Regions from separate parts of the Lysinibacillus sp. FSL R5-0849 genome, predicted to be linked through region 1. Evidence: riboswitches for the same ligand, from Rfam matches in the RefSeq annotation. Region 1 holds a riboswitch; the other holds the start of a gene.

Region 1 (9,211 bases):
TGACGATGCGATGATTAATATAGATGAGGATCGCATCGAGCAAGTACTCACAAATTTAGTCGACAATGCACTAAGACATACGGAAGAGGGATCTGTCACAGTAAAAGTGGAGCAGGAGCCAACATTCGCTAAAATTTCTGTTCAAGATACAGGACATGGTATTCCTCAAGATGATTTACCTTATGTCTTTGAACGCTTTTATAAAGCAGATAAGGCACGTACTCGATCTAAGGGTGGTACGGGACTTGGCTTAGCCATTGCACGAAATATTATAAAGGCACACTCAGGAAATATTATGGTAGATAGTGTGCTTAAGGAAGGTACTACCTTCACATTTTATTTACCGTTCGATTAATAACATGGTTTGTTATTAATTGACTGTAACTTCTGTGAATGTAAGACGACAAATAATATAGAACGGGGGTGGAGTGCATTGAATGACTCCGTGTTCCATCGACTATACGATGCCTATCATCAAGACGTGTTCCAGTTTCTAATCTATCTAGTAAAAAACCGTACACTTGCTGAAGATTTAGCGCATGAAGTTTATGTAAGAGTATTGCGCTCATACGATCAATTTGCAGGCAATAGTAGTGAGAAAACATGGCTTTTTGCAATAGCCAAAAATGTTGCGATTGATCATTTTAGAAAGCAAGCAGTGCGTCAGAAGCATTCGCTTGATTTCTTTGACTGGGAAACGGAACAGCTCCATTCAAACACACCATCACCGGAGGAAATGCTACAGGCCAGTGATGAATTTATGCAAGTAGAGTCAGCATTAGAAAACTGTACTGGCGATCAAAAAATGGTCATTATTATGCGCTATTTCCAGGATTTATCGATTGCAGAAACGGCGCAAATACTTGATTGGACAGAAGCGAAGGTAAAAACAACCCAGCATCGAGCCATTAAATTTTTAAGGCAACACCTACAGCCGATCAGAGAACAGGAGGCGAAACGGCAATGACACATAAGGCATTTGATGATGAGCAGCTTGAACATGTACTGAACAATGCCCCTAAGCTTTCTGACCACCGTTCGAAAGAAGATATATTAAATCGGTTAATGGCAGATGCTCGCTTGCAAGATAATATCCACCTTCAAGAAGCTATGCAAGAACCTATAGAAGATGAACCATCTCAACAGGAAGGTGCTATCATTCAAAAGCCTGCGACGAAATCAAAAGTACGTAATATGCAGATTTATATGAGTGTAGCCGCAGTCTTTGTGCTAACAATACTAGTTGGTACAATATTGAAGAACAATCAAGGTGAGCAAAAAGATCAAGCGAGTATGCCTGAAACGGCTCAGTTTTCGACGATGCAAGAGGATTCAGCAGCAAAGGAAGCGGCCACGCAGGATGAAATGCTGGATTCCAAAAGTATTGTTGCGGAACATGAGCGCATTTTATCTTTACGTACATCTGTCTATGAGGAGGATGTAAAAGATGCTGTCGTATTCCGTATTGGTTTGGCAGGGCGTGATGCGGAAAGTGTTCCTATGACGTATGTGATTCCAAATGAACGTGTGGCTACGGATTTTGGAGAAGAGAAGCCTTCTACCTTACGGATATATGAAAAGTATGCTCCTCAAATTGACGAGGAGGCCAAAGGGTTTACAGAGTATCATCCTTATAAAGGTGAGCTGAAGGAAAAGGATGATAAGCTTATCCATGTCTTGCCAAAGGGGAATGACTATGATGTTGCCTCTGCTGCAGTAAATGAATATAAAGGCACAATGGAAGACACATTCTCGGACTCTGAATACACCGAAGTGGAAATCCAAAATGAAGATGGAACCCCGTATGAGTTTTCTCAAGAAGGTGAGCCAAGTCAAGGAATGTCCTTAACGAATGCAAAGCACTATAATTATTACTTGTACCATGATTCCAATGGTGCAGAATATTTATCACCAGATTTCCGTCAATCTTTTGAGACAGTCACAGAGGCACTTACACTGATGAAAAATAAAAATGATGATGTCTATACATCCGTAGTGCCTGAAAATGTAACATACACAGTCACTGAACAAGCGGAAGGTGTCGTTGTTACTTTTGATATTCCGCTTGATTTAACATCTATGGAACCAATACGAGCTACTCAATTAATTGAGGCCATGATGTTAACTGCTGCTAGCTTTAATCAACAGCTCCTTTTAGATAATGTTGTGCAAGAAGGCTGGGAAGGCTTTGATTTAAAGGGTTATTTACCAAAGCCAGTGGGACCAAATAAACAATTTTTACCATAGTCGAAGGAAGAAAAAAACAAGAGAGGCATTCCTGTATGGCGGGAGTGCCTTTTCTATTTATAAAACATAGCAATTTAATCGGATTTTTTGAGCAGAACTATTTACTTTTACTTCGTAATTCATTATAGTAAAGCTGTAGAATAAAATAATATGATTCATCTTCGGGGCAGGGTGAAAATCCCGACCGGCGGTAATAGAGTCATAAATCGCTAGTGAATATATTCATTAGCTCGCTTGATTTATGTTAAACTCTTCAGCCCGCGACCTGTGCGAATTTTCGCATGGCTGACTTGGTGAAATTCCAAGGCCGACAGTTAAAGTCTGGATGGGAGAAGATGAAGGTACGATCGTCATTCATTGTCATGAAATGAACTATGACCGAGCGCTTTTTTTGTATGTTTTATTAAACTGTGCTCAAAAATTAGTTGATGAGGACGCTTATTCGTTATGCCTTTCTCCCTTATGCTTTATTAAACGCATAAGGGTTTTTTCATGAAACAATTGAAAGATCGTCACCTTTCTTCTTGCGAGATTGAATCAGCAAAGAGGAGAGAGTTTTCTATGAAGAAAAATGTCAAACTTCAATCGTATATTACGATTGGCATGCTGAGCAGTATTTCATTTTTATTAATGCTTTTTAATTTCCCAATTCCGCCATTCCCAGCATTTTTGGAAGTGGACTTCAGTGATATGCCTGCCTTGCTTGCAGCAATCACAATGGGACCTGTAGCTGGTATTTTAGTAGAATTGTTTAAAAATGTGTTGGATTGGATTTTCTCAGGCACTCCAACAGGCGTTCCGGTAGGGCATATGGCCAATTTTGTAACAGGTATTTTATTCATCTTGCCAGTAAGCTTTATTTTTAATCGCTTTAAAACAATCGCTGGTCTTGTTGGAGGTTTAGCAATGGGAACAGTTGTGATGGCAGTAGGAATGAGTGTTTTAAACTATGCTGTATTTTTACCAATGTACACTTACTTCTTAGGAATGGAGCCTGTTGTAGGTGACTCACTTTATAAAATGATTATCGCTGGTATTTTACCATTTAATATTGTCAAAGGGATTTTATTAACGGGTATTATGGCGTTATTATTTACGACAATGCGTAAATGGATTGACCGCCAGCGTTCTATGTATATAACAAAATAAATTGCACTAAGCCTCGAGGGATGAACTCGAGGCTTTTTTATGGCGAAATGTAGAAAAAATAGAAAAAGGTAATGGGTTGTCCAAGTATAACTAGTTCTTTTTTAGTAATACCTAGTCGAAAGCTATATTTTCATGTAAAATTAGAGAAGAGTTTAGAAAGTTTGAGGAGTTTGAAGAGATGAGCGGAAAAAAAGGACAGTGGTCTAGTAAGTTAGGATTTATTTTAGCATCAGCAGGTGCTGCAATTGGACTAGGAGCGATTTGGAAGCTCCCGTATGTAACCGGACAAAGTGGCGGAGGCGCATTTTTCTTAATCTTTGTATTGTTTACATTGTTAATTGGGCTCCCGATGCTATTATCTGAATATATTTTAGGACGAGGTACACAGTCAGAGGCAATCACTGCCTATAAAAAAATTGTTCCTATGAAAAAGGGATGGGCATGGATTGGTCGCATGGGTGTTCTCGGATGTTTTTTATTACTAACATTTTATAGCGTTGTCGGTGGCTGGATTTTTATTTATAGTGGGCTAGGCGTAGCGGGTGCTGTCATTGATCCGGCTATTGATCCTGGAGAACTATTTGGAAAGATAATTGGTACACCTTGGATTACAATTGTAGGTTTGGCTTTGTTTACATTAGCAAACGTACTTGTTATTTCGTTAGGTGTCCAAAATGGTATTGAAAAGGCGAATAAATGGATGATGCCATTGCTCTTTATTATGTTCATTGTCCTAGTGATACGTGCTGTCACATTAGATGGCGCCATGGAAGGGGTAAAATTCTTTTTATGGCCTGATTTTTCAAATATTACCGGAAAAGCCTTATTAGAAGCTTTAGGACAATCATTCTTTGGGTTAGCCGTTGGATTTTCTTGTCTTGTTACATATAGTTCCTACCTCAAAAAAGATGTGAGTTTACCGAATTCAGCGGGCTCTGTCGTTATGCTAACGGTACTTGTTTCATTTTTAGCTGGACTAGCTATTTTCCCGGTTGTTTTTGCTTTTGATTTAGAGCCGGCAGCTGGGCCGGGTTTGTTATTTATGGTACTACCGACAGCGTTTAGCCAAATGCCATTTGGGGAAGTATTTTTAGCGATGTTTTTATTATTATTCTTATTTGCCACATTAACGTCCTCATTTAGTTTATACGAAATTATTGTTGCGGCATTTATGGAAAATAGTCAGAAGTCTCGTCTGGTATGGACTTCATGTCTTGGTGTAGTCGTCTTTCTTGCGGCCATCCCAGCATCCCTTTCCTCTAGCCTGCTAGCGGATGTATCGATTTTTGGAAAGAATATTTTTGATGCAACTGACTTTTTAGTATCAAACTTAATGCTGCCATTGGGGAACTTGTTCATTGCGATTTTTATTGCATATGTAGTGGATAAGGAATTTGTGAAAAGAGAACTGCTAATGGGAAGCCAGATGGGGCAGGGGTATTATGCGATTTACAGGATGTTAATGTTAATCATAGTACCTGCTGTCATACTCGTAGTATTCGTTAATATGCTATTTCAATTTTAAAAATATATATAAGGTGTATCCATTTAGTAAATGGGTACGCCTTTTTTTATGTATCGAAATTCAAGATAAATATATTCTAAAAAAACGATGTTATAAAACCTTACGTACATATTGCTAATAACAATAAAATGATGTATTTTAAAAGCAGTTATAAAAAATGTGTTAACTAAATTTACATTGGAGTGGTGGAAAATGAAACATTATACAAAAGAAGGTATTATACGCCGAGTAAAGGAAGAAAATGTGAAGTTTATTCGCCTACAATTTACTGATATATTAGGAACGATTAAAAATGTAGAAGTACCTGTGAGTCAATTAGAAAAAGCTTTAGACAATAAGGTTATGTTTGATGGCTCTTCGATTGAAGGCTTTGTACGTATAGAGGAATCTGATATGTACTTGAGACCAGATTTCAATACATTTGTCATTTTTCCTTGGACAGCTGAAAAAGGTAAGGTGGCACGCCTTATATGCGATATTGCAAGGCCAGATGGGTCACCATTTGAAGGAGACCCACGCTCCAATTTAAAGCGCGTTTTAAAGGAAATGGAGGAGTTAGGTTTCACTTCCTTTAACTTGGGCCCAGAGCCAGAATTTTTCCTTTTTAAGCTGGATGAAAAGGGGCATCCGACACTTGAGCTAAATGACAGCGGAGGTTATTTTGACTTAGCTCCGACAGATTTAGGAGAGAATTGTCGTCGGGATATTGTTTTAGAGCTAGAAGGGATGGGCTTTGAAATTGAGGCATCTCACCATGAAGTAGCACCTGGACAGCATGAAATTGATTTTAAATATGCTAGTGCCATTGAAGCATGCGACAATATTCAAACATTTAAATTAGTCGTAAAAACAATCGCTGCACAGCATGGGCTACATGCAACATTTATGCCGAAGCCACTATTCGGAGTTAACGGCTCTGGTATGCATTTTAATCTATCATTATTTGAAGGGGATAAAAATGCATTTTATGATGAACACGCAGAACTTCAATTAAGTGCAACAGCTCGTAGCTTTATGGCAGGAATCATCCAGCATGTACACGGATTTACGGCAATTACGAATCCACTTGTTAATTCTTATAAACGATTAGTCCCAGGCTATGAGGCCCCATGCTATGTTGCTTGGTCTGCTCAAAACCGTTCACCACTTATTCGTATACCAGCAGCTCGAGGATTATCAACACGTGTTGAATTACGTTCAGTGGATCCAGCGGCGAATCCTTATTTAGCAATGGCTGTGATCTTGGCTTCGGGGCTTGATGGCATACGCAAGGATTTAACGCCTCCAGCAGCGGTAGATCGAAATATTTATAAAATGACAGGTCCAGAGCGTGAATTAAATGGCATTGATAGCTTACCCTCTTCATTAGAACATGCGTTAATTGAATTAGAAATGGATTCAGTTGTACGAGATGCTCTAGGTGATCATATTTATGAAAAGTTTAATGTTGCCAAAGAAATCGAATGGGATAAATACCGCACACGGGTCCATAACTGGGAGCGTGAGGAATATTTAACGATGTACTAAAAAATATTGGAGCTAAAAAGCTCCAATATTTTTATACTGACTTTCATACCCTTTATTAAAGAAAAGGGGTGTGGGCAATGACACAAACGACTCAAGTTGTGACAATTCAAAACAACGATATTGTGCAATTTGAACATGATATTAATCGGGCTTTATTAGATTTAAGTTACTTTTTCATACTTGATATCAAATACAATACCCTCTATATCGGAGAACAAACGGTCATCCATTCTGCCTTAATTATTTATCAACATCCAGACGAGAGTAGCCAATAAATTTATATGTAAAAGGATGGTCATGTCGAGAAGACGTGACTTTTTTTTATGGAAATAAAGATAAGAGAAATGGTCGATCTTCTGGGAATGTCAATGGTAGTCGTGCAACATCATCTTTAGATTGCCATGCGATATCGTACATTAATTTATTCAAGATTAAGAAGGGTCATTTGTCCGCCAATTATGATGGCTTCAAAGTAACAGAATTCTACAGCTGCATTTGATTTATCATCAATACTACCTGTAGCCTAATCCTTCGTATACTTCATGATTACAACGTGCTTGGAAATTTCCCATTGCCTCCTTTTCATCTGAAGGCATAGCCTAAGTCTTTTCTTCCTCCTTTGGTAAGATACGATGTTGACTATCCTTGATTTAAGGACAATAAAGGCCTTGTCCGTTATTATAAATATAATGGTTATTTTTCGATATTTTTTGATAGTTAGTACAATGGATTTTAGTGGAGAAAGAGCGAAAATCGTATGTAAAGTAACGAAAATAGAAGGAGTGTTAGTGATGAAAAACTGCTTCTACACATACCTGTCCAAAGTTAGCATAAAAAGACAGGCTGGAAAGCATGAACTATTTTAAGATGTTATCAGGGAGTGAGAGCAATGAGTTGGATTGAGTCGATTCAAAAAGCCATTAATTTTATGGAGGATCATTTATTAGAAAACATAACCATTGAACAAATTGCACAGGAGGTAAATTCATCTGTCTTTCATTTTCAGCGAACGTTTGCGATTTTAACGGATATGTCGATTGCGGATTATTTAAGACGGAGGAGATTAACATTAGCAGCTCAGGAATTAATGGATACAGATCAAAAAATAATCGATCTCGCCTACAAATATGGCTATGAAACTCCTGAAGCCTTTACAAAAGCGTTTCGTAAACAGCATTATGTAACGCCGAGTGAAGCGAGAAAGAAGCAAGGACCATTACAATCATACAATCGCCTGGTTATACAGGTAAGCTTGAAGGGAGCAGAACCAATGAAGTATAAAATCGTAGAAAAAGACAAGTTTCAAGTTGTTGGGGTAAAAAGAACGTACAACTGCCAAGATGGAGAGAATACTCGAGAAATACCATTATTCTGGCAGGAAATCAATGAGAGTGCCTTCGATCACCATCTATATCAATTAAATAATGGCAATATCAATGGGGTACTGGGCGTATGTGTACCTAATACAAGCCAAGGACAACAGGGGTTCATTGATTATTGGATTGCTACAAATCATGAAGGGGATGTAGGAGAAGATCTATTAACAATGGAAGTACCTGCATCAAAATGGGTTGTATTTGAGGTACATGGCCCTATGCCAGATGCCATGCAAAATACGTGGAAACAAATATATTCAGAATGGTTCCCATCCAATCCATATGAGCCAGCAGGAACAGCGGAGCTTGAGGTGTACCCTGAAGAAGATGCATATAGTCCTGATTCATACTCAGAAATTTGGATTCCAATTAAATAACGATAAAGTAAAGCCAAGAATGCTAAACAAATGCATTCTTGGCTTTACTTATTGTTGAAAGAAAAAATATCCTTTTTTTAGGTGTCACAAAGATGTAAAATATATATATGTTTAGAATGAACGATTTTTTTTTAATCGTTCCATATTTGGATGTGGGGGTTAAAATAAGATAAGGGGTATGATTCAAAACAAATGGGTAGAAATTTCTCATGATGAAGTACTGCAATTTTTAAAGATGGGGAAAGTAGCACATGTTGCGACGGTTGATGAAGAAGGATATCCTTATGTGATTCCATTTGTTTATGTGTATGAGAGAAATGATAAACTTTATTTGCATATCGGTAATATGCGAGAAAGCCATTTTTGGTCCAATATTAAACAAAACCCTAAAATCAGTATAGAAGTAAGTGAAATGGGCGATTTACACTCAGGGAAAAAATATGCTTGTCAATCTGCACTTGTCTACCAAAGTGTAGTACTATTTGGACAAGTTGTAAGAATTGAAGAGGAGTCAAGGAAGGAATGGCTCTTTGATGCGCTTTTAGAGAAATACGGTAATCCTGAATGGACATTTGAAAAAAGAGGGCTATCCAATTATGCCTAAAATAGAGTTATTCGAAGTACAAATAGAAAAGTTGACGGGGAAAATTTATCACGGCATGTATCACTAAGCAGAAAGCTAAGAATGGTTATCTAACCATTCTTAGCTTTCTATATTACCTTTTACATAGTGTGTATACTTGTAAATTTTCTTCATTGCTATCATAGCCCTGCAAAATAAAATTCAATTTCTGCAAGACTTTGATGGAATTAATATTCGAGGCATCGACCTTTGCTACAATTGTCTTCATCTCCAAATGTGTAAAAGCAATATCGATTAAAGCGATAATAGCTTCTGTGGCGTAGCCCTTGCCCCAATGAGTCTTCGCCAAGTCATAGCCAATTTCTGCGGTAGCTTTATCGAAATCTACGTTATTAAATCCACAGGAGCCAATGATACAATTGCCTAT
Region 2 (9,211 bases), 290 kb from region 1:
AGAGGTAATCCATGATTCAGTCCATGGTTCTTATTTATCTGTTGGTGCGCCAATTAAAGATGATACAGGCCAAATAATCGGTTACCTAGGCATTGATATAAGTGCAGATACATTGAATGGTATTAAAGGCAAAGTGATTGAAGATAACCTATTTATTTTTATTTTCAATGGTGTATTTATTTTAATTGTTGCTGGTTCTTTTTTATTTTTACAAAGATGGTACCAAAAAGAGGTAGCGAAGGAAGTAGGCGCCACAGAAGACACTTACCAAGCAGAAATCAAAACATTGATTACTTCGGTGTCATCGTTACGTCATGATTTCACGAACCATATCCAAGTTTTACATGGCCTTTTACAATTAGAAAAAACGGATCAAGCAAAACAATATTTAGCATCACTGTCGAAAGAAGTACAAGCGATTAAATCATTAAAATTAAATATTGACCATCCAGGTTTATCCATATTATTACAAACGAAAAAGCTAACAGCACAGAATCATAATATTGATATGGATTTCACCATCTCTCAGGGCGATTTTAATAAAATTAAAACGACCGATTTAATCAAGATTCTATCGAACTTAATTGACAATGCGATTGATGCTGCGAATGAATTGCCTGAGGGGCAACGTAAAATTATGATTTGTTGTCAAGCTGATGAAGGACAATATGAATTTAAAATTACGAATACAGGACCGAATATTGTAGACGCAAACCAAATCTTTAAACAAGGATTCTCTACGAAGAAGCATGAAAATGGGAAAATTCGAGGGCAAGGACTATTTATTGTGAAAGAAATCGTCCATAAATATCATGGAGATATTTCGATTGAATCATCGAAACATCTTGAAACGACTGCCATCGTCCATATTCCTTTCAAATAGCTACAAAATGTAGAGAGCTTTAGACAAAAACCATTGAGAAGATAATGACTCTCAATGGTTTTTGTTATTCTTTCTCTTTCATATGCGGAGAAATAGTCGTTCAGCACTACGGAGTTCTTAAAAGTGGATTAGAAACAGCTCATCTCCCGTAGTGGAATTAATTATAAAAAAAGACTATAGGCAAACTCCAATTTTTTTGAGCTTGTCTATAGTCTGATGTCAGGTAACGGTCATACCCCCTGATCTTTTTTTGATTTAATATTTGCCGTTCGTGTCCGGTCCTGTGGTTTTAGGAAGGACGGTCTTAGACTATAGCCCTTCGGCGATAAACGCAGTAAGGATTTTCCAATATTACCCTGTTCAAAATCTGCATTAAAATTAATATAGGGCACACCGAGTACACGCATATTTGCTGCATAGATAATAATGAAAAAGACCGAAATAAAAAATCCAAACAGACCCAAAAAGGCTGAAAATAAAATGATAATTAATCGAAAAATACTCATTGCTGTTACAAAGGCTTGATTGACGAGTGTAAATGCAGCAATGCTTGAAATCGCAATGATAACAATCATCGAAGGGCTTGTCACGCCAGCTTTAATCGCAGCATCTCCAATGATTAACCCTCCAACAACACTGATCGAGCCACTGATGGCACTAGGCAAGCGTAAGTTGGCCTCGCGGAACATTTCAAACATAAATAGCATCATCATGATTTCAAGTATCGTTGGAAACGGTAACCCCGTTCTTGATTCAACCACTGTCGCAAGTAGAAGATAGGGGAGCTGCTCTTGATGATACGTCGTTACGGCTAGCCAAAAACCAGGAAGTAACATACTAATCAGTATCCCAAAAATTCGGAGCACCCGTTCCATTGAACTGACAATGACCGGATATTCATTGTCCTCAGATGTTTTAAAGAGCAGCATAATATTGGCGGGAATAATCATGGCATAGGAAACGCCATCGATCATTATTAGTATTCTTCCTCTCATTAATGCTTGAAGAGCAAAATCTGGTCTTCCCGTATAATCATGTCTAGGTAGAACTTTAGCCGTCTGTTCAATTGCCTCCATCAGTAAATCACCATTGACGACAATATCTGTATCAATTTTTTGTAATTGTAATCGGATTTGTTCTAGCATATTTAAATTCACAATGTCTTCCATATATAAAACGGCTACCGTTGTTTTAGAGCGTTGACCGATTTCTAATGTTTCTACACTAAATGAATTCGTAGGTAAACGTTTTCGTAATAAAGCTATATTAATAAATACATCTTCAATAAAATCATCTCTTGGTCCTTTTACAACTAACTCAAGCGTTGTTTCCCCCGGCTCACGATTAGGTCTATTTGAAATATCACTGGAATAAATCAAATGATCTTCCTCAAAATATAATAAGACATGGCCTTTGTAGACTCTTGTAATCATATCCTCTTTCTTAGTGACCTTTTGTAAATAGGGCACATGAAGATGCTGTTCAATTAGCTCCTCTAACGTTTCATCAGAACCACAGTTAAATAAGGATTGAACACGTTCGACCACAACCGTTTGAAGGAGTTCTTCGTCTATCATAGCATCACAGGTTATCATATGGACTGTATGTTGCTGAAATTTATACTGTTGGAATATTATATCAGCAGAGCGTTGAAATAGTGATTTCAACATTTTCAAATTCATCATTTGTTCCATTGAAATACTTCTCATCTCCTACTGAGCCTGCTCAAATTTAGTACATTTATGAAAACTACGACATGTAATAAATATACTTAGGCATATTTTTCCCATGGACATAAAAATTATTCAAGAAACAAATACTGTGATAACCTATTCAGAATGTTCTTAGCCAATCATTTTTTGTAGATTAGCCATCTCAATTGCCGATATCGCGGAATCATAGCCTTTATTACCTGATTTCGTTCCCGCACGCTCAATCGCCTGTTCAATATTTTCTGTTGTAACAATACCGAAAATAACTGGTACATTGGTCGTTAAGGATACATTCGCAATTCCTTTTGCCGACTCATTACACACATAATCATAATGTGTTGTAGAACCACGAATAACAGTCCCTAAACCAATAATGGCATCATATTTCTTTGTCTCTGCTAATTGTTTCGCAATAAAAGGCACTTCAAAAGCTCCTGGCACCCATGCAACATCAATGGATGCTTCATCTACACCGTGTCTTTTTAATCCATCCATTGCACCATCTAATAATTTGCTTGTAATAAACTCATTGAATCGACCTACGACTACCGCAATTTTTAAATCCGTCCCAATTAATTGTGCTTCAAATGTTTGACCCATTTTTTAAAATCTCCCTCGTTATTAGTTTGTTGTAAATGATTGACTGCGATAAGCGGCTAACGCCTCAATGGAAATCATTTTTAATCCATGATGTGCTGCATACTTTGTCAATTCATCAAAGCGCATCATGTGACCATCGTCCCCCATAATTTCACAAATCACTCCAGCAGGAATACTGTGACAAAGCTTAGCTAAATCAATGCTCGCCTCCGTATGGCCCCTTCGCTCTAAGACACCATTATCCTTTGCGATTAGTGGAAAAATGTGTCCTGGTCGACGAAAATCAGTTTTTTTCGCCTGAGATCCCAACATCTTTTGTATGGTGAATGCCCGCTCAAAGGCACTAATCCCCGTTGTTGTGTCCATATGATCGATACTTACGGTAAATGCTGTTTGATGGTTATCCGTATTGTGCTGAACCATTGGGTGCAGATCTAACTGATGTGCTAGCTTCTGCGAAATCGGCGTACAAATTAGACCTTTTCCATAAGTCGCCATAAAGTTGATCGTTTCCGGAGTAATAAATTCAGCAAGCGCTAGAAGATCCCCCTCATTTTCCCGATCCTCATCATCCACTACGATGATTATTTTCCCTTGCTTTAAATCCTCTATGGCATCTTCAATTGCATGTAGCACTATTTTTCATCTCCTCATTATGTGATTTTAAAAACCATGTCGTGCTAAATAATCTCTTGTAATCATTGACTTGCCTTGCTCATTTTTCAATTCGTTTAAAATATATTTACCGACTAAATCTGTTTCAATATTGACGAAAGCGCCTACTTTTTTCATACCTAAAATCGTTTCCTTGTAAGTATGAGGAATCAGTGAAATCGTGACCTGCTTCGTTTCAACATGAAAGATTGTTAAGCTTGTGCCATCAATCGTTACGGAGCCCTTCGGAATACAGAAACTTGTTAGTTCCTCAGACAATTCGATATCAATATAAACCGCGTTGGCCACCGGACGTTTTCGTAAAATCTTCCCAACACCATCGACATGACCAGCAACAAAGTGACCCCCAAATCGCCCATTAGCAGGCATCGCACGCTCCAAATTAACCGGATCCCCTATTGTCAGCTGATGTAAATTTGTAGCTTTGACGGTTTCAGGCATAACATCCATCGTAAGCTCTCGATTCGTAAAATGAGTAACCGTTAAACAAACACCATTGACCGCTATACTATCCCCTAACCCCACATCTTCAGCAACTTTCGATGATTGAACCGTAATTTTCATACTGTTCTTATTGATTTGCAAGGCTTTAATAGTGCCAATATCCTCCACAATACCTGTAAACATTTCTTCACCTGCTTTCACACTGATCTTACGTAGCTTCTATCCGTGGCTTTTGGGTTTCTATCCGTCACTCTTGAGCTTCTATCCGTCACTTTTTGGTTTCTATCCACCACTCTTGAGCTTCTATCCGTCTCCCTTCTTAAAGCTCATATAAAAAGAAAAACCCCTTTGACAAAGGGGTTTTGGGAGTATAAGACATCAATAAATAAGCCTATTTGGATATACATTTTTTCCATAGACTAGTATCTTATTTGTTCTTCTCCCATCCAGACTATCACTGTCGGTTTTGGATTTGCACCAAATCAGCTTGCGCTCACGGACTTTGAATTGCTTCATCACCGCCGATTGGGAATTTCACCCTACCCCGAAGAACATCTTCTATTCAATTGATTGGCTAAATAAAAAAACTTCCCAACATACTTGCGGGAAGTCGTGTCATAAATGCATAGTCAAATAGACCTTCTAAATTACATTGAATTTAAAAAGCTCGCACTTATACCCTTCTCCCATCCAGACTGTTACTGTCGGTTTTGGATTTGCACCAAATCAGCTTGCGCTCACGGACTTTGAATTACTTCATCACCGCCGATTGGGAATTTCACCCTACCCCGAAGGATCATTTTATTTAGCTAGTTCTTACGATAACACTATTTAATTATATTATCTATACTTCTGTCTGTAATTTTTAAAAAAGGGGCCACCTCTTGCTATAGAGGTAGCCCCTAAATCCTTTAATGGCTTATTTTTTGAACATAATCATCATAATTTCCCGAAAAGGCCGTCATCCCAGTTGGTGATAATTCAAGCAATTTATTTGCTAGCTTATTAAGGAAATAACGATCATGAGAAATGCATAATAAGGTGCCGTCAAATTGCAATAGCGCCTCCTCCAAAACTTCCTTGCTAAATAAATCAAGATGATTGGTCGGCTCATCCATAATAAGCACATTGGCTTTTTGCAAAATAAGCTTTGCTAACGCTACACGCGCTTTTTCCCCGCCGCTAAGGGAGGCTATCTTTTTAAAAACATCCTCTTTCGTAAATAAAAAATTACCGAGTACTGACCGTATTCTTGCCTCTTCCATCGAAGGGAAAGTACTCCAAACCTCTTGTAATACCGTATTATTAGGATGTAATGTCTCTTGCTCTTGATCATAATAGCCGATTGTCACACCATTTCCCCATGCGATAACGCCACGGTCCGGAGACAATTCATGTAATAACGCCTTCAAAAGCGTTGATTTCCCAACACCATTTGGACCTACTAATGCGACCCGATCTCCTCTATCCAAGGAAAACTCAATATCTTGCAATAATATTTTCTTGCTATCTTCTAGCTGATAGGAGAGCACTACATCTTTTACCTTCAACACTTCTTTATGAGATCTCTTATCTGTAGCAAATGTCATTTGTGCGTGTTTTAGATCCTTCTGAGGCTTTTCAAGACGATCTATTCGTTCGAGCTGCTTCCTTTTGTTCTTAGCGCTTTTCGAGGAAGTAGCCATCGTAATATTCCGCTCAATATAATCCTCCATTTTGGCGATTTGCTGCTGTTGCATCGTATATTTCTTTTCCATTAATTCGCGATTTTTCACCTTGCTTTCCACATACTTAGAATAGTTACCGCTGTATGTTGTTCCATGGGTGCGTTCAATCTCATAAATTTCATTGACAAGGGCATCTAAAAAATAACGATCGTGCGAAATAACAATAATAGCACCCTGATAGCCACGTAAATAGCTTTCAAGCCAGTTTAAAGTCGCAAAATCCAAATGGTTAGTCGGTTCATCTAACAGCAATAAATCCGGCTGCTCTAGTAAAATTTTAGCAAGTGCCAGTCTAGTTTTCTGTCCACCACTTAATGATTCGATAAGAGTGTTTGTCGGGATGCTACCAAAGCCCATTCCATTTAACATACTATTTATTTTTGCCTCGACATCATAGCCACCTTGCTGTGAAAACCAATCTGATTTGCTGGCATATATCTTCATTACCTGTTCCAGCTTTTCGGGGTTATTGATGCAGGAAGGCTCACCCATCTGCATTTCCAGCTCTCGAAGTTCCTTTTCAGCCTCTTGAAGCTCAGTAAATGCCCCAAGCATTTCAGTCCAAATCGTATGTTCTGGCTGTAACCCACTATCTTGTCGCAAATAACCTAGCTTCATTCCCTTGCCTATAAAAATGTCGCCTTCATCATAGGGAAGATCCCCTGTAATGATCTTTAGTAGCGTTGATTTTCCTGCCCCATTTACACCTATAAGTCCAATCCGATCGCCACGTTCCATTTTCATGGTTATCTTTGAAAGAATCGGATCTCCCAAGTAGCTCTTACTAATTCCATTTAATTGAAGTATCATTTTTTCAATCTCCTTATTTATTTTATCCATTACTACTAAGCGAATTGCTCAAGAAATAAATGGACATATAAGGTTACACATCACTTTTCACTCCTTTCAAACAAACACAAAAAAGGCGCCGTCATAAAACGGCACCTTACAAACATCCCTATGAGAAAAAGGGCATGTTAAATTTTATAAGTAAACAAAAAAAGCGCCGTTACGAACCGGCGTCTAGCAATCTATACATCCCATTTAATTGGATGTCAATCAGTAAGAAATAAAGAAGGCAAAAAGCAACCGGAACCTGCATCGATATGAAATTTGCTTAAAAAAGGGCATACTTCTCCCTTAGCCAGCAAATCCCCACAAAGATTGTAAGATTTTACCTCTACTTCGGTTAAACCTTTCGCACAAACAGTTTCCATTACTTCGCCCTCCCTTCGAATTTATAGTATTAAATAATCTATCATATTTTTTTCTAGAATACAAATATCCTGCCGCTTTTTTATAGCATAAATGCCTTGGAATCTATCATTCCTATCGTTAAACTAGAGAATATATTGGAACTTACTATTCTTAAAATCGTTCCTGTACAAGTGACTATTTAGTCCACTAATTTGGAGGTCATTCCATTGCACTATTTTAAAAAAATAACTTATAAACAACGTATTTTCTATGCCTTGTTATTACTTGGCTGTGCCCTATCCATTTTTTTCGTTCACCATAATGAACAATTTTATGATCGACCTATTGCAGAAATTCTGAAAGTCAAAGTAACAGAATCTGAACCAATAACAGATATGTATGAGAATGAAGATATGTTGTATACACAGCAAATTAAAGCCGTACTTAAAAATGGGCAGCACAAAGGAAAAACGATTGATTTGACGAATGACTATTCTTCATCTGGAGCCTTTGATCAGGAATACAATGTTGGCAATGAAATCTTTGTCGCTATAGATGCACATTCAAAACAATCAGAGTTAACGGGCACCATTCTCGATTTGAAACGAGATCAAACAATTATGATGATCGCTTGGATTTTTATCCTTGTACTACTCATCATCGGTAAGAGACAAGGTTTATTTGCCATTATTAGCTTAGTCGTAAATGCCTGCATTTTAACATTGGCATTAGACCTTTACGTAAAGCATGGCAGCCTCAATTTATTATTCATAAGTGGGGTTTGTGTCCTATTATTTACCGTCATTTCCTTGTTACTGATTAGTGGTTTGAATACGAAAACATATGCAGCCATTATATCTACACTTTTAGGGACAATGATAGCCCTCATAATTAGCACTGCTGTGATGTGGTTGACGGGGGAAAATGGTCTACGCTATGAGGAAATGCAATTTTTAACACGTCCCTACCGAACTGTCTTTATGGCTGGTTTATTTATCGGTTCACTTGGGGCTGTTATGGATGTTGCCATTACGATGTCCTCTTCTATTTTCGCCCTATACGAACAGGATTCTCGTATTTCTTTACAAGCTTTGAAGGCATCTGGACAAGAAATTGGAAAAGACATTATGGGTACCATTACAAGCATTTTATTTTTCGCGTATATTTGTGGCTCCATACCAATGGTCATACTCTATTTGAAAAATTCTTCAACATTAGGACTAACACTATCCTTGAATCTTTCATTAGAGCTAGCTCGTGCACTTGCAGGAGGTATTGGAGTCGTCCTCACCATACCGATTAGTCAATACACCGCTATTTTTTTCATTAATCGAAAGCGGGTGAAGGAATGAATGTTATCGTTGTATTGGCAGGAATTTTATGTATATTAATGGTGGTAATTGGAGGAAAGCAAGGACTACGCTCGTTTCTTTCCTTATTTTTAAATTTCGGCGTGCTATTTGTGACTATTTTTCTTATGACAGACCCTAAAAATAGCCCTATTGTCCTGACGTTTATTGCGTGCACTGTTATCAGTTGCATTAGTTTGTTTTATATTAATAAAACGAATAGTAAAACCATTACAGCGTTTATTTCTACAATGGTAACGATTGTTGTTTTATTGCTTTTTATTACGTTTATAACGAAAAAGGCCATGATTCAAGGATTTGGGGAAGAATCAACGGAAGAATTAAGTATCTTTTCTCTCTATATCGGTGTTAATTTCGTGCAGATTGGTGCATCGGTCATTATTATGAGTACGATAGGTGCCATTATGGATGTTGCCATTTCCATTGCTACCTCTATGCATGAGATTTTTTATCGCAATCCTTCGATCAGTAGAAAGACACTTTTTACATCTGGAATAAGTATTGGAAGAGACATTTTAGGAACCGATACAAATACTTTATTTTTTGCTTTCTTTGGTGGCTATTTAAGTTTATTGATATGGTTTAAGGATCTCTCTTATTCGA

The links. Region 1 has a riboswitch for FMN ahead of MKY80_RS05915 (ECF transporter S component). Riboswitches for the same ligand answer to the same signal wherever they lie in the genome.
Region 2: another riboswitch for FMN. It lies ahead of ribE (riboflavin synthase); the one in region 1 lies ahead of MKY80_RS05915 (ECF transporter S component).

What each region holds. Positions count from the first base shown of each region.
Region 1 is NZ_CP152004.1:1,252,245-1,261,455, forward strand. It holds gene MKY80_RS05900 (ATP-binding protein) at 1-355, shown strand, start outside; gene sigX (RNA polymerase sigma factor SigX) at 413-967, shown strand; gene MKY80_RS05910 (RNA polymerase subunit sigma) at 964-2,247, shown strand; FMN riboswitch at 2,401-2,588, shown strand; gene MKY80_RS05915 (ECF transporter S component) at 2,809-3,396, shown strand; gene MKY80_RS05920 (sodium-dependent transporter) at 3,575-4,921, shown strand; gene glnA (type I glutamate--ammonia ligase) at 5,114-6,448, shown strand; gene MKY80_RS05930 (hypothetical protein) at 6,526-6,723, shown strand; gene MKY80_RS05935 (AraC family transcriptional regulator) at 7,338-8,201, shown strand; gene MKY80_RS05940 (pyridoxamine 5'-phosphate oxidase family protein) at 8,380-8,805, shown strand; gene MKY80_RS05945 (GNAT family N-acetyltransferase) at 8,918-9,211, opposite strand, start outside.
Region 2 is NZ_CP152004.1:1,542,346-1,551,556, reverse strand. It holds gene MKY80_RS07340 (GHKL domain-containing protein) at 1-883, shown strand, start outside; gene MKY80_RS07335 (spore germination protein) at 1,114-2,577, opposite strand; gene ribE (6,7-dimethyl-8-ribityllumazine synthase) at 2,728-3,195, opposite strand; gene ribB (3,4-dihydroxy-2-butanone-4-phosphate synthase) at 3,217-3,831, opposite strand; gene ribE (riboflavin synthase) at 3,859-4,497, opposite strand; FMN riboswitch at 4,745-4,870, opposite strand; FMN riboswitch at 4,989-5,114, opposite strand; gene MKY80_RS07315 (ABC-F family ATP-binding cassette domain-containing protein) at 5,226-6,851, opposite strand; gene MKY80_RS07310 (hypothetical protein) at 7,097-7,258, opposite strand; gene MKY80_RS07305 (YibE/F family protein) at 7,466-8,590, shown strand; gene MKY80_RS07300 (YibE/F family protein) at 8,587-9,211, shown strand, end outside.